DNA from 3 places in the Pseudoduganella dura genome. Region 1 is predicted to be linked to each of the others. Evidence: predicted binding sites of a transcription regulator. Region 1 holds the regulator's gene; each other region holds the start of a gene.
The links. The regulator FNR, encoded in region 1, switches genes on or off when oxygen is low (the NO sensors DNR and NnrR bind a similar motif). The targets are predictions, from matches to a motif close to TTGATNNNNATCAA.
Positions count from the first base shown of each region.

Region 2: a site for FNR is predicted at 1,434-1,447, ahead of GJV26_RS12575 (XrtA system polysaccharide chain length determinant). Genes of this name have one in related genera too.
Region 3: a site for FNR is predicted at 2,117-2,130, ahead of oxc (oxalyl-CoA decarboxylase). Genes of this name have one in related genera too.

Region 1 is NZ_WNWM01000002.1:3,169,600-3,173,612, forward strand. It holds gene GJV26_RS13880 (response regulator) at 1-1,877, opposite strand, end outside; gene fnr (fumarate/nitrate reduction transcriptional regulator Fnr) at 2,033-2,791, shown strand; gene GJV26_RS13890 (FixH family protein) at 2,862-3,374, opposite strand; gene ccoG (cytochrome c oxidase accessory protein CcoG) at 3,385-4,013, opposite strand, start outside.
Region 2 is NZ_WNWM01000002.1:2,875,672-2,879,684, reverse strand. It holds gene GJV26_RS12585 (XrtA/PEP-CTERM system exopolysaccharide export protein) at 1-341, opposite strand, end outside; gene GJV26_RS12580 (S1 family peptidase) at 493-1,269, opposite strand; gene GJV26_RS12575 (XrtA system polysaccharide chain length determinant) at 1,537-3,057, shown strand; gene GJV26_RS12570 (XrtA-associated tyrosine autokinase) at 3,082-4,013, shown strand, end outside.
Region 3 is NZ_WNWM01000002.1:2,456,876-2,460,888, reverse strand. It holds gene GJV26_RS10815 (fumarylacetoacetate hydrolase family protein) at 1-14, shown strand, start outside; gene GJV26_RS10810 (2-dehydropantoate 2-reductase) at 31-1,047, shown strand; gene GJV26_RS10805 (hypothetical protein) at 1,138-1,287, opposite strand; gene GJV26_RS10800 (Crp/Fnr family transcriptional regulator) at 1,464-2,072, opposite strand; gene oxc (oxalyl-CoA decarboxylase) at 2,230-3,936, shown strand.

The DNA.
Region 1 (4,013 bases):
CGCTGCACCACGCCGAACGGCAGCTCGAACCAGAACCGGCTGCCCTGCCCCGGTTCGCTGTCGACGTGGATCTCGCCGCCCATCAGCTCGATCAGCCGGCGCGAGATCGCCAGCCCCAGGCCGGTGCCGCCGAAGCGCCGCGTGATGCTTTCGTCCGCCTGGGTAAACGCCTGGAACAGGTGCGACAGCTGCTCCGGGTTCATGCCCATGCCCGTATCGCGCACTTCGAAGCACAGCACCGCGCCGCTGCCGCTTTCCTGCGCGCTGCCGCTGCCGCTGCCCAGCCGCACTTCCACCACCACTTCGCCCTGCGCGGTGAACTTGATCGCATTGCCGGCCAGGTTCACGAGTATCTGCTGCAGCCGCAGCGCATCGCCGCGCAGCAGCCGCGGCACGTCCGGCTCGACGACGATGGCCAGCTCCAGTTCCTTGTCGCCGGCGCTCATCGTCATCGTCGTGGCCAGCGTGGCCATCGAGTCGTCCAGGTTGAACTCGACGGGCGACAGTTCCATCCGCTGCGCTTCGATTTTCGAATAGTCCAGCACGTCGTTCAGGATGCCCAGCAGCGAATCGCCGGCGGTGCGGATCATGCGCAGGTACTTGCGCTGCTGGGTCGTGAGCGCGGTGTTCTGCAGCAGTTGCGCCATGCCCAGCACCGCGTTCATCGGCGTGCGGATCTCGTGGCTCATGTTGGCCACGAAGTCGCTCTTGGCGCGGTTGGCCGCCTCGGCACGGTCGCGCGCCCGCTCCAGCTCGACGGCGCGGGTTTCCACTTCGTCCATCAGCTCGCGGGCGCGGCCGTCCGCCGCGGAGCGCTCGCGCATCAGGTCGTTGAAGGCCCCGGTCAGTTCGCCGATCTCGTCGCGGGATGTCACCGGCACTGGCTTGAAATGCTGCGGATCGCCGCGCAGTTCGCGGATGCTGTCGCGCAGCCGCACCAGCGGCGACATCAGCCGCAGCGTGATCCACGTGATGACGGCGGCCGCCATCAGCGAGGCCAGCGTGCCCCACAGGGCGAGCCGCGACAGCAGGTCTTCGAAGGGTTCGAACGCCTCGCTGGCGGGCAGCGAGGCAATCAGGATCCACGGCACCGTCTTCAGCCGCCTGTAGCTCTGCAGTGCGCGCATGCCGCGGGCGTCGGTGCTGATCACGGTACCCTCGAATCCTTCGCGGATTGCCCGCAACGTCGACGGATAGCCTTGTGGATTACGCGGCTGCATGAGGCGCGCCGGGTCGGGGTGCACCACGTAGATCGACGGTTCGTAGCCCGTGACGATGTAGTAGTAGCCGGTACGGCCCACCCTGGCGGTGCGCAGGTGGCCCAGCAGGTTATCCCGGTAGAGCCGCAGCACGCCGATCAGCACGCAGGCCACCTCGCCATCCTCGCTGAGCACGGGCGCCACCATCTGCACGATCGGCTGTTTGTTCGCCCTGCCGATCAGCGGCTCGGTGACCAGCGCCGTCCGTTCCTTCAGCACCCGCTGGAAGTAGGCGCGGTCCGCCACGCTCACGCCGGGGCGGCCCGGCAGCGCCGGCACGTCCGCCACCACGATGCCGGCCGGGTTGACGACGAGGATGTCGTCGAACAGCCGGAGCACGGCGCGATAGTCGTAATGGGCGCGCAGGGCCGGCGCGTCGTTGCAGATCTCGTCCGGTTGCCAGCGTGCCGATTCGGCCACGATGTCGCGCAGCAGTATCACTTTTTCATCGAGTTCGTGGGCGGTGCGCGTGATCAGCGCATCCTGCTGGGCAAACAGCACGCGCGAAAAATCCGCCTGCATGCGCTGGGCCTGCAGTGCGGTGACCAGCGCGATCGTCACGATGGTCGTGACGGTCGTCGCCAGCGCGACTTTTGCCTTGATACCGAGCGGACGCACTGTTTCCCCCTTCGCCGCGATGTTATCGGGGAACTATGCGCCGCCCGGCCGGCAGCGCACTGTGCGGGAAGACACGCTGCATGAAAGTTTCCCCACGGTTTTCCTCGCGGGGCGGATCAAGTACACTGTGGCTCACCCTTGACCGGACGATGACAATGATGCAAGAGCTGCCTTCCCTGACGCTGCCCGGCGTGACGATCGAAAGCCTGAAGGCGCGCTGCTCGACCTGCAGCATGCACCAGCTGTGCCTGCCGATGGGCCTCGACGTGGGCGACATGGACAAGCTGGACAAGATCATCGGCCGCCGCCGCAAGGTGCAGAAAGGCGAGAACCTGTTCCGCATCGGCGACCCGTTCACGAACCTGTATGCGATCCGGCTCGGCCATTTCAAGACATACCAGATCAACGCCAATGGCGAGGAACAGGTGACGGGCTTCCAGATGGGCGGCGAACTGCTGGGCATGGACGCGATCAGCACCGACCGGCACTATTGCAGCGCGATGGCGCTGGAAGACAGCGAAGTGTGCGAGATCCCGTTCGCCAGCCTGGAGCGGCTGCTGGTGGACATGCCCACGCTGCTGCGCCACTTCCACCGGATGATGAGCCAGGAAATCACGCGCGAGCAGAGCGTGATGCTGCTGCTCGGGAACATGCAGGCCACGCAGCGCTTCGCCGCGTTCCTCGTCAACCTGGGTTCGCGCTACGCGGCGCGCGGCTATTCGGACACCGCGTTCCAGCTGCGCATGTCGCGCGAGGATATCGGCAACTACCTGGGGCTGACGATCGAGAGCATCAGCAGGCTGCTGAACAAGTTCAAGAAGCAGGAGCTGCTGCGCGTGTCGAACCGCGAGGTCGAAGTGCTCGACCTGCCGCGGCTGAAGGCGATCACGGCGGGGACGGAGACCTGCAGCTGATTTTCAGGTGTCTGACACCATTTCCACGGGAAATGGTGTCAGACACCTGTTTTCCATGCCCGTCGCGGCATTACCGATCAAGTCGCGCCGCCAGCACCACTTCCCGCTCCACCGGCCACCGCCACTGCCCTTCCAGCCGCCATGTGCGCCGGTCGTCTTCCACCAGCACCACCCAGCGGCTGCGTTCGAGCCGCGGCAACGGCACGGCGAAGCTGCCGCCCGCATCGGGGCGCAGCAGCAGGCGCAGGTCCTTGCCCGGTTGCGTGGCATGGGCCAGGTGCAGCAGCAGCGTGCCGCGCGGCGGCGCATTCGCCGAGAGCCGTCCTTGCAGCACGCCGTGCACGGCGTCGTAGCGCAGCGCCACCCGTGCATCCATGGCGGCGGCGGCCCGGTCGCGCCGCAGGTCCTGGTTGATCGCCTTGCCCCGCCTGTAGTAATCGCCCACCACCAGCGCATCCTGCTGCGAGAAGGCCAGCCAGCCGGTCCATGCGCCGGCGGCGAGCACTGCGGCCGGGCCGGCCATCAGCAGCCACGGCCAGCGCTCGCGGTACCACGGCGTGGAAGACATCGTCATCGGGTGCATCGTTGCTCCTTCAGCGCGGTACGATGAATACGGCGCGTTCGTCGACCGACAGGCGCGCGTCGTCCAGCGCCGTCAGCCTGAACCGGATCTCGTTGGATCCGGCATGGCCGGCGCCGTGGGGAGCGCGCAGCCGGACCGGCACGGCACGCGTTTCGGTAGCGGCCAGCGTTACGACATCCTCCGTGGCGAGGGCCAGGCCGGGCAGGCCCGCGGCCGCGATCCGGTAGCGGTGCGCCCGCTCGGAAGTGTTCATGATCTGCAGCCGGTACACGTTCTCGATCGCGCCGCCGTCGACTTCGCGGCCCATCGAGCCGCGGTCGCGGATCACGTCCATTTTCAACGGCATGCGCGTGGCCAGCGCATGGCCCAGCGCGAGCGTCGCCGCCAGCAGCGCGGCGCCATAGGCCAGCACGCGCGGGCGCAGCGCCCGTTGCAGGGGCCGCGCCGGCGCCAGGTTCGCCGCCATGGCGCGGTCGGTGCTGTAGCGGATCAGGCCGCGCGGCTGGCCGGTCCTGTCCATCACGTTGTCGCAGGCATCCACGCAGGCCGCGCAGCCGATGCACTCGTACTGCAAACCGTTGCGGATGTCGATGCCGGCCGGGCACACCTGCACGCACAGCGTGCAGTCGATGCAGGCGC
Region 2 (4,013 bases), 290 kb from region 1:
CCGTAAGTGCCCGTGAAGCCGGTAACGATCACTGTCACGACCGGTTGCTGGATGTACTTGGCCAGCGCCTTTTCAATGTCGCGCGCCAGCACGGTGGGCGTCTTGCCGCTGGCTTCCAGGTCCTCGACCAGCGGAGTGGTGATCTTGCCGTCCGGCCGCACGGGTACGCTTTGCGACACTTCCGGATTGCGCCAGACGATGATGCTGACGTTATCGCCCGGGCCGATCAGATAATCGGGCGCCGGTGCCGGCCCCGCGTCGACCATCGTGTTGCCGGAACTGGCGCAACCGCCCAGGGCCCCCAGCATGATCGCGCCTGCCGCCAGCCATTTGAACAGCATTTGGTATTTCACAGGACTCTCCAGTCTGGTTATTACGGGCGATGGGATCGTGCCATCCGCAGGCAGCAGCTTGTTACACGCTCGTAACTTTCGTTGTGTAAATTTTGTGTTGCTTATTTTATACGAGAGCCCGGGTTGATCGGGCAATTTTTTACTTCCCGTTAGCATTTTGCTGCAACAATTCCTGTACATACCGAACGGGGATTGCATACGAAATGCCGCTCGGCTGGCTGATGGCATTTTCTTTCTGGTTTTTCAGGAAAGTCATGTTCAGCACGCCGTGCACGACGCCGCTGTCGGGGTCGTAGACAGGACTGCCGCTGTTGCCGGGGTAGGCGGTGCCGTCCAGTTGCATGATCTGGAACGGCCGGCGCTGCAACTGGCTGATCGTCCGTGAATCGAGCCGGCGCGATGTCAGCGAAGGCAACAGAATCGGCGTGATGGCCGACAGCATCGCCCGGTGCGTGACCGGCGTCAGGCCAAGGCTCATGCCGAGTGGAAAACCGGTGAAGGCCAGCGCCTGGCCTTCGGCAACGGTGCCGCCGCCGTCCAGGCGCAACGCTGGCAGCGGCGCGCCGGTCAGCCGCAGGTGGGCCAGGTCGTGCTCGCGGTCGATGGCGGCAATGGTGGCGGGGCGGAAGTCGAGTTTTTCGCCGGTACCGATGACGATGCCGAGCGTTTCCATCCGTTCCACGTCCAGTACCGGCAGTGCATGGGCATTGGTGATGATGGAAAGGCCGTCGCCGACCGCGAAGCCGGTGGCGACGAAGACAATGGCCGGGCTGCGGGTACGCAGCAGCGTGCCGACGCCGACCACGGACGGCTTGACGGCCGGGATCGTGTCCTTCAGCGCGGCACGGGCCGGCGATGCAAGCGCGATGACGGCAGCGCAGCATGCCAGCAACAGGGAGTACATCGGGCGGGTCATCGAGCTCATCAGGTCAGGATAGCAGATAAGTAGTAGCAGATTAAGATTGCTTTTTGGGAATTACATTTCCGCGCTGTCAGCAGATTGCAACGTTGTGGGCAATGACATGTTGGAAAGAAAAATTAATATCAACAGGCAACGAATTCTGCGGTATGATAGAGCGATTGATGTAATTTAAGCAATATTTAGGAAGGCGACTGAGTGAGTTGTCGCAGTAGTCAAATCCTGGATCGGCTTGGCGGAAAGTGAGTTAACAAGATGGCAGAAATGATGGCCCTGCTTTTGAGCTTCCTCAAAGCAATTGGCAAGTACCGCTGGTACGCGGTGGCAATCACGTGGCTTGTTGCGGTCGTCGGCTGGACCGTTGTTTCCAGGCTGCCCAACGATTACCAGGCTTCCGCCCGTGTCTATGTGGATACCCAGAGCATCCTGAAACCGCTGATGGCCAGCATGACCACGCTGCCCAACACCGAACAGCAGGTGATGTTCATGCGCCGCACGCTGATCAGCCGCCCGAACGTGGAACGGGTGCTGCGCATGGTCGACCTCGACATCAAGGCCAAGAGTCCCCGGGAACACGAAAAGCTCGTCGACGAGCTGATGAGCCAGATCAAGATTGGTGGCACCGAGCGCGACGACATCTATACGCTGTCGTACAGTAACCCTGACCCGAAGCTGGGCAAGGATGTGGTGCAGTCGCTGCTGACGATTTTTGTCGAAGGCAGCTTTGGCGGCAAGAAGCAGGAATCGGAAAAAGCGATCCAGTTCATCGACGACCAGATCAAGATGTATGAAGACAAGCTGGCCATCGGCGAGAACGCGCTGAAGGAATTCAAGATCCGCCACATGGGCCTGCTGCCGCGCCAGGGCGGCGACTATGCTTCCTCCTATGGCGACCTGAGCGAGAAAATCAGCCAGGCCCGGCTGGAATTGCTGGAAGCGGAACAGGCGCGCAATGCGATCAAGCGCCAGATTGCCGGCGACGACATGGCACCGGTCACCGACACCACCGAACGCGCGATCGTCAACCCGGAACTCGATGGCCGTATTGCGACCGTGGAAAAGAACCTCGACCAGCTGCGCATGCAGTTCACCGAAGAGCATCCCGACATCGTGGCGGCCAAGCGCCTGATTGCGCAGCTCGAGGAGCGCAAGAAGCTGGAAGCCAAGAAGATGCGCGCGGTCGATCCTGGAGCGAACTACAGCCCGATGCTGCAGCAGATGAATGTGCAGCTCTCGGTCGAGGAAGCGCGCATCGCCTCGCTGCAGGCGCGGGTCGGCGAATACACGTCGCGCCTGGCAACGATGCGCTCGCTGAGCACGCAGGCGCCGGAAGTGGAAGCGCAGCTGGCGCAGCTGAACCGCGATTACGCGGTGAACAAGGAAAACTACGAGAAGCTCGTACAGCGTCGCGAAGCGGCGAAGCTGTCGGGTGACCTGTCGACGGCTACCGACATGATGACGTTCCGCGTCGTCGATCCGCCAGCCGTGCCGAGCACCCCGGCCGGGCCGAACCGCCCACGCCTGTACACGCTCGTATTCCTGGCTTCCCTCGTGGCGGGCCTCGGTACCGCGCTGCTGCTGAGCCAGATCCGGCCGACTTTCCTGAGCCAGACCAATCTGCGCGAAGCGACGGGCCTGCCGATCCTGGGCAGCATCGGCATGAACTGGACCGACCAGCAGAAAGTGCGCCGCCGTCGCCGCCTGTATGCCTTCGCCGCCGCGGTCGCCTCGCTGTTTACCGCCTACGGCGGGGTATTGGCACTCACCCTTTTCCGGCAAGCCTAGGCCGGGGAAAGCACAGGTTACAACGTGAGCATCATTGAAAAAGCCGCGAACCGTATCGGCAAACAACCCGCGGCGGCAGCGCCGTTGGCCCATGTCCGCAGCGAAGCGCCACCCGCGGTCGTGCAGGAACCGGCAGCCGGCAGTCCGGACGTTGCCGTGGCCGAGGCGGTCAGGCCCGCGCCTGCGCAAGCCCCTGCCACCGCGCTGTCGAACCCGGACCCGGCCACGCCGGAGCAGCTGCGCCGCACCACCCGCATGATCGAGCTGGACCTGGCTCGCATGAACGAAGCCGGGCTCGTGACCGCGGCAGGCGGCCGCACCAACCTGGTCGAGGATTTCCGCATCATCAAGCGGCCGCTGATCAAGCGCGCGTTCACGCCGCGCAAGGCGAACGCGAATCCGGGCAACCTGATCATGATCACCAGTTCGCTGCCGGGCGAGGGCAAGACCTTCACGTCGATCAACCTGGCGATGAGCATTGCGATGGAGCTCGACCACACGGTGCTGCTGGTCGATGCCGACGTGGCGCGGCCTTCCGTGCTGCGCACGCTGGGCCTGCCGGCCCAGCGCGGCCTGATGGACATCCTGCTGGACGATCACCTCGACATGTCCGAAGTGATGCTGCGCACGAACGTGAACACGCTGTCGATTTTGCCGGCAGGTACGTCCAACCCGCGCGCGACCGAGCTGCTGGCCAGCCAGGCGATGAAGTCGCTGGTGCATGAAATCGCCAACCGGTACCCGGACCGGATCGTGATCTTCGATTCGCCGCCGCTGCTGCTGACCAGCGAGGCGCACGTGCTGGCCAGCCACATGGGGCAGATCGTCGTGGTGGTCGAATCCGAAAAAACCACCCAGCATGCCGTCAAGGAAGCATTGCACCAGCTCGAAGGCTGCAGCAATGTCAATCTCGTCTACAACAAGTCGCGCGAGATGAATTCCTCCAGCAAATACGA
Region 3 (4,013 bases), 710 kb from region 1:
ACCGTTTCGAGTAAAACCAAGGAGCATATGATGAAGATCGCAGTGATCGGAGCAGGCGCCATCGGCGGGCTGGTGGGCGCGCGGCTGGCGCTGGCGGGCGAGGAGGTGACGTTCCTCGTGCGCGGCGCGAACCTGGAGGCCATCCGCAATCGCGGCATCAGGCTGATCGAGGCAGGTGGCCAGATGCAGGTGGCGGCCAGGGTACGGGCAACGGACGACTACGCCGCGGCCGGGCCGCAGGATATCGTCATCGTCGCGCTGAAAGCGCACCAGGTGGCGGACGTGGCGGAGCGCATCGGCCGGCTGTTCGGCCCCGAGACCGTCGTGGTGACGATGCAGAACGGCATTCCGTTCTGGTATTTCCATCGCCACGGCGGCGCGTTCGAAGGGCGCCCGGTGCTCAGCGTGGATCCCGGCGGGGAGCTGGCCCGGCGCATCCCGCCGGCGCGCATCCTGGGCTGCGTGGTCTACCCGGCGGCGGAGCTGGTGTCGCCGGGCGTGATCCGGCATATCGAGGGCAACCGGTTCCCGCTGGGCGAGCTCGATGGCAGCACGAGCGAGCGGGCCCGTGCCGTGGGTGCGTGCTTCGAGCACGCCGGCCTGAAGGCGCCGGTGCTGGACAATATCCGCGCGGAGATCTGGCTGAAGCTGTGGGGCAATCTCAGCTTCAACCCGATCAGCGCGCTGTCGCATTCGACGCTGGTCGACATCTGCCAGCACCCGCTGGCGCGGGGCCTGGCGGCGAACATGATGCGCGAGGCGGAAGCCGTGGCCGCCAAGCTGGGCATCGCGTTCCGCGTCACGCTGGACCGGCGGATCGAGGGCGCCGAGAAGATCGGCAAGCACAAGACTTCGATGCTGCAGGACGTGGAGGCCGGCCGGGGACCCGAGATCGACGCGCTGGTGGGCTCGGTCATCGAGCTGGCGCGCATGACGGACACGCCGTCGCCGCACATCGACTCGGCCTATGCGCTGGTGAAGCTGCTGGAGCAGGCGATGGCGCAGGCGCGGGGCGGCGTGCGGCTGCAAAAGGCCGTGGCGGCGTAGCGTTCGTGCCGGCGAAAAAAAACCGGGACAGCATGCTGTCCCGGTTTTTCCGGATCGCGGGCGCGGAGGGCGGCGGCCCGCCGGGCGGTGTTACAGGCCCCAGGTATAGGCTGCTTCTTCGCGGTCCTGCTGCTGGTCGCTCAGTTTGTCGCGCAGTTCCAGGTGGAACAGAGAAACGATGAACTCGAAGAACGAGAATCCGGTATTTTGTTGCTTTGCGATATCAGTGAGGCCGTTCATGTGCTGCTCCTTGAATGGTTGAAAGCGTGTATGCCTTTGATTATAAAGGCAGCACACCCCCGGTCCAATTGACGGCAGCCATATCTGTCATTCAATTTATGAATGACTGTCTATGAAAAAACGCCCAAAAATAAGGCAAATAAATTTCTCGATTGCTCCTGAAAAACTGTTGCTTTTCAGATTTTTCCCTGGTGCTTCAAACGGCTCAGCGTTTCGGGCGACAGGTTCAGGTAGTAGGCCAGTTCCTTTTTCGGCAGGCGCTCGAACAGCTCGGGGAATTTGCGCATGAAGCGGTGCACGCGCCCCGGCGCATCGAGCAGGTGCAGCGTGATCGTGTGCGCCATGATGCCGCTCATCAGGTTCATCACCTCGTACTCGAAGGCCTGCTTCACCACGCTGTGGCTCTGCAGGAAATCCACCCACTGCGTCAGCGGCATGCTGGCCACGCGCGCCTTCGTCATGCACACGATGCTGTAGGGCGTCGGCGTTTTCAGGCACCACGCCGCGTAGCTCGTTTCGATATCGCGTTCCGACGAAAAGCGCAGGATCATTTCCTTCGCCTCGTGGTTGGTCACCTGCCGCTTGAGGATGCCATCGAGGATGAAGTACTGCTGCATGTCGTACACGCCCTGGTTGAGGAGCAGGTCGCCCTTCTGGTGATTGGTCACCGTCAGGTAAGGCTCCAGGGCGGCCATCTCGCTGTCACGTAATTCCTTCAGGATGACGTTCTGCTTCAGCTGCGCGCGAATGATGTTTCGTTCCGGGTGATTTGCGATGAGCGTCATGGCGAACCGGCCAACATGCAGAGATGGACATCATGCGGTGAATCTTGACCGCGGTCAATGATTTGAATGGAAGGCGCTGGCTATGATGGTTCCAGGGCGAATCGGCTGGCCAGGTCGCCTGAACCGACAGGCACCTCGAAAATAACCGGAGACAATCATGACCCATAACGTATCGGTAGAAGTCACCGACGGCTTCCACCTCGTGATCGACGCGCTCAAGCACAACGACATCGACACGATTTTCGGCCTGGTCGGGATACCGATCACGGATCTCGCCCGCCTGGCCCAGGCCGAGGGCATGCGCTTCATCGGCTTCCGCCACGAGCAGAACGCCGGCAACGCGGCCGCCATCGCCGGCTACATGACGAAGAAGCCGGGCATCTGCCTGACCGTTTCCGCGCCCGGCTTCCTGAACGGCCTGACGGCGCTGGCGAACGCCACCACGAACTGCTTCCCGATGATCCTGATTTCCGGCTCCAGCGAGCGCGAGATCGTTGACCTGCAGCAGGGCGACTACGAGGAGATGGACCAGCTGAACATCGCCCGTCCGCACGCCAAGGCCGCGTTCCGCGTGCTGAAGGCGGAAGACATCGGCGTGGGCATCGCGCGGGCAATCCGCGCCGCCGTGTCCGGGCGGCCGGGCGGCGTGTACCTCGACCTGCCGGCGCAGCTGCTGGCGCAGACGATCGAAGCGGGGCATGCGAAGCGTTCGCTGATCAAGGTCGTCGATGCCGCGCCGCGCCAGCTTCCCGCGCCCGATTCGGTCGAGCGCGCACTGGCATTGTTGAAGGGCGCGAAGCGGCCGCTGATCCTGCTCGGCAAGGGCGCCGCCTACGCGCAGGCCGATGCCGACATCCGCGCCTTCGTCGAACGCACCGGCATTCCCTACCTGCCGATGTCGATGGCCAAGGGCCTGCTGCCCGATACGCATGCGCAATCGGCTTCGGCGGCCCGCTCCTTCGTGCTGGCCGAGGCGGATGTGGTGGTGCTGGTCGGCGCGCGCCTGAACTGGTTGCTGTCGCACGGCAAGGGCAAGACCTGGGGCAAGCCCAAGCAGTTCGTGCAGATCGATATCGCGCCCACCGAAATCGACAGCAACGTGGCGATCGCCGCGCCGCTGATCGGCGACATCGGTTCCTGTGTCGGCGCGCTGCTGGCGGGCCTCGACGGCGCGGGCCTCGAACAGCCGGATGGCGAATGGCTCGGCGCCATCGCCCAGCGCAAGGAACAGAACCAGGCGAAGATGGCCGCGCTGCTGGACAGGAACCCGGTGCCGATGAACTTCCACAGCGCGCTGCGCGCCATCCGCGACGTGCTGAAGGACCATCCGGACATCAACCTGGTCAACGAAGGCGCCAACACGCTCGATTTCGCGCGCAGCATCATCGACCAGTACCAGCCGCGCAAGCGCTTCGACTCCGGTACGTGGGGCATCATGGGCATCGGCATGGGCTTCGCGGTCGGCGCGGCCGTCACCAGCGGCAAGCCGGTGGTGGCGATCGAGGGCGACAGCGCGTTCGGCTTTTCCGGCATGGAGCTCGAAACGATCTGCCGCTACGAACTGCCGGTGACGACGATCGTCTTCAACAACAACGGCGTGTACCGCGGCACGGACGTCAATCCCACCGGCGGCAAGGATGTCGCGCCCACCGTGTTCGTCAAGAACGCCCGCTACGACAAGATGATCGAGGCGTTCGGCGGCATCGGCTACCACGCCACCACGCCGGAAGAACTGGCGCGCGCCCTGGCCGGGGCGATCGCCGCGGGCAAGCCGGCGCTGATCAACGCGGTCATCGACGAAACCGCCGGTACCGAAAGCGGGCGCCTGACGAACCTGAATCCGCAGAGCGCCGCGAAGAAGTAACGCCGCCATGTAACGCCACCAAGCAAGGCCACCACGTTCGATTTTCCACGACGCCGGCAGCACCGCTGCCGGCGCGG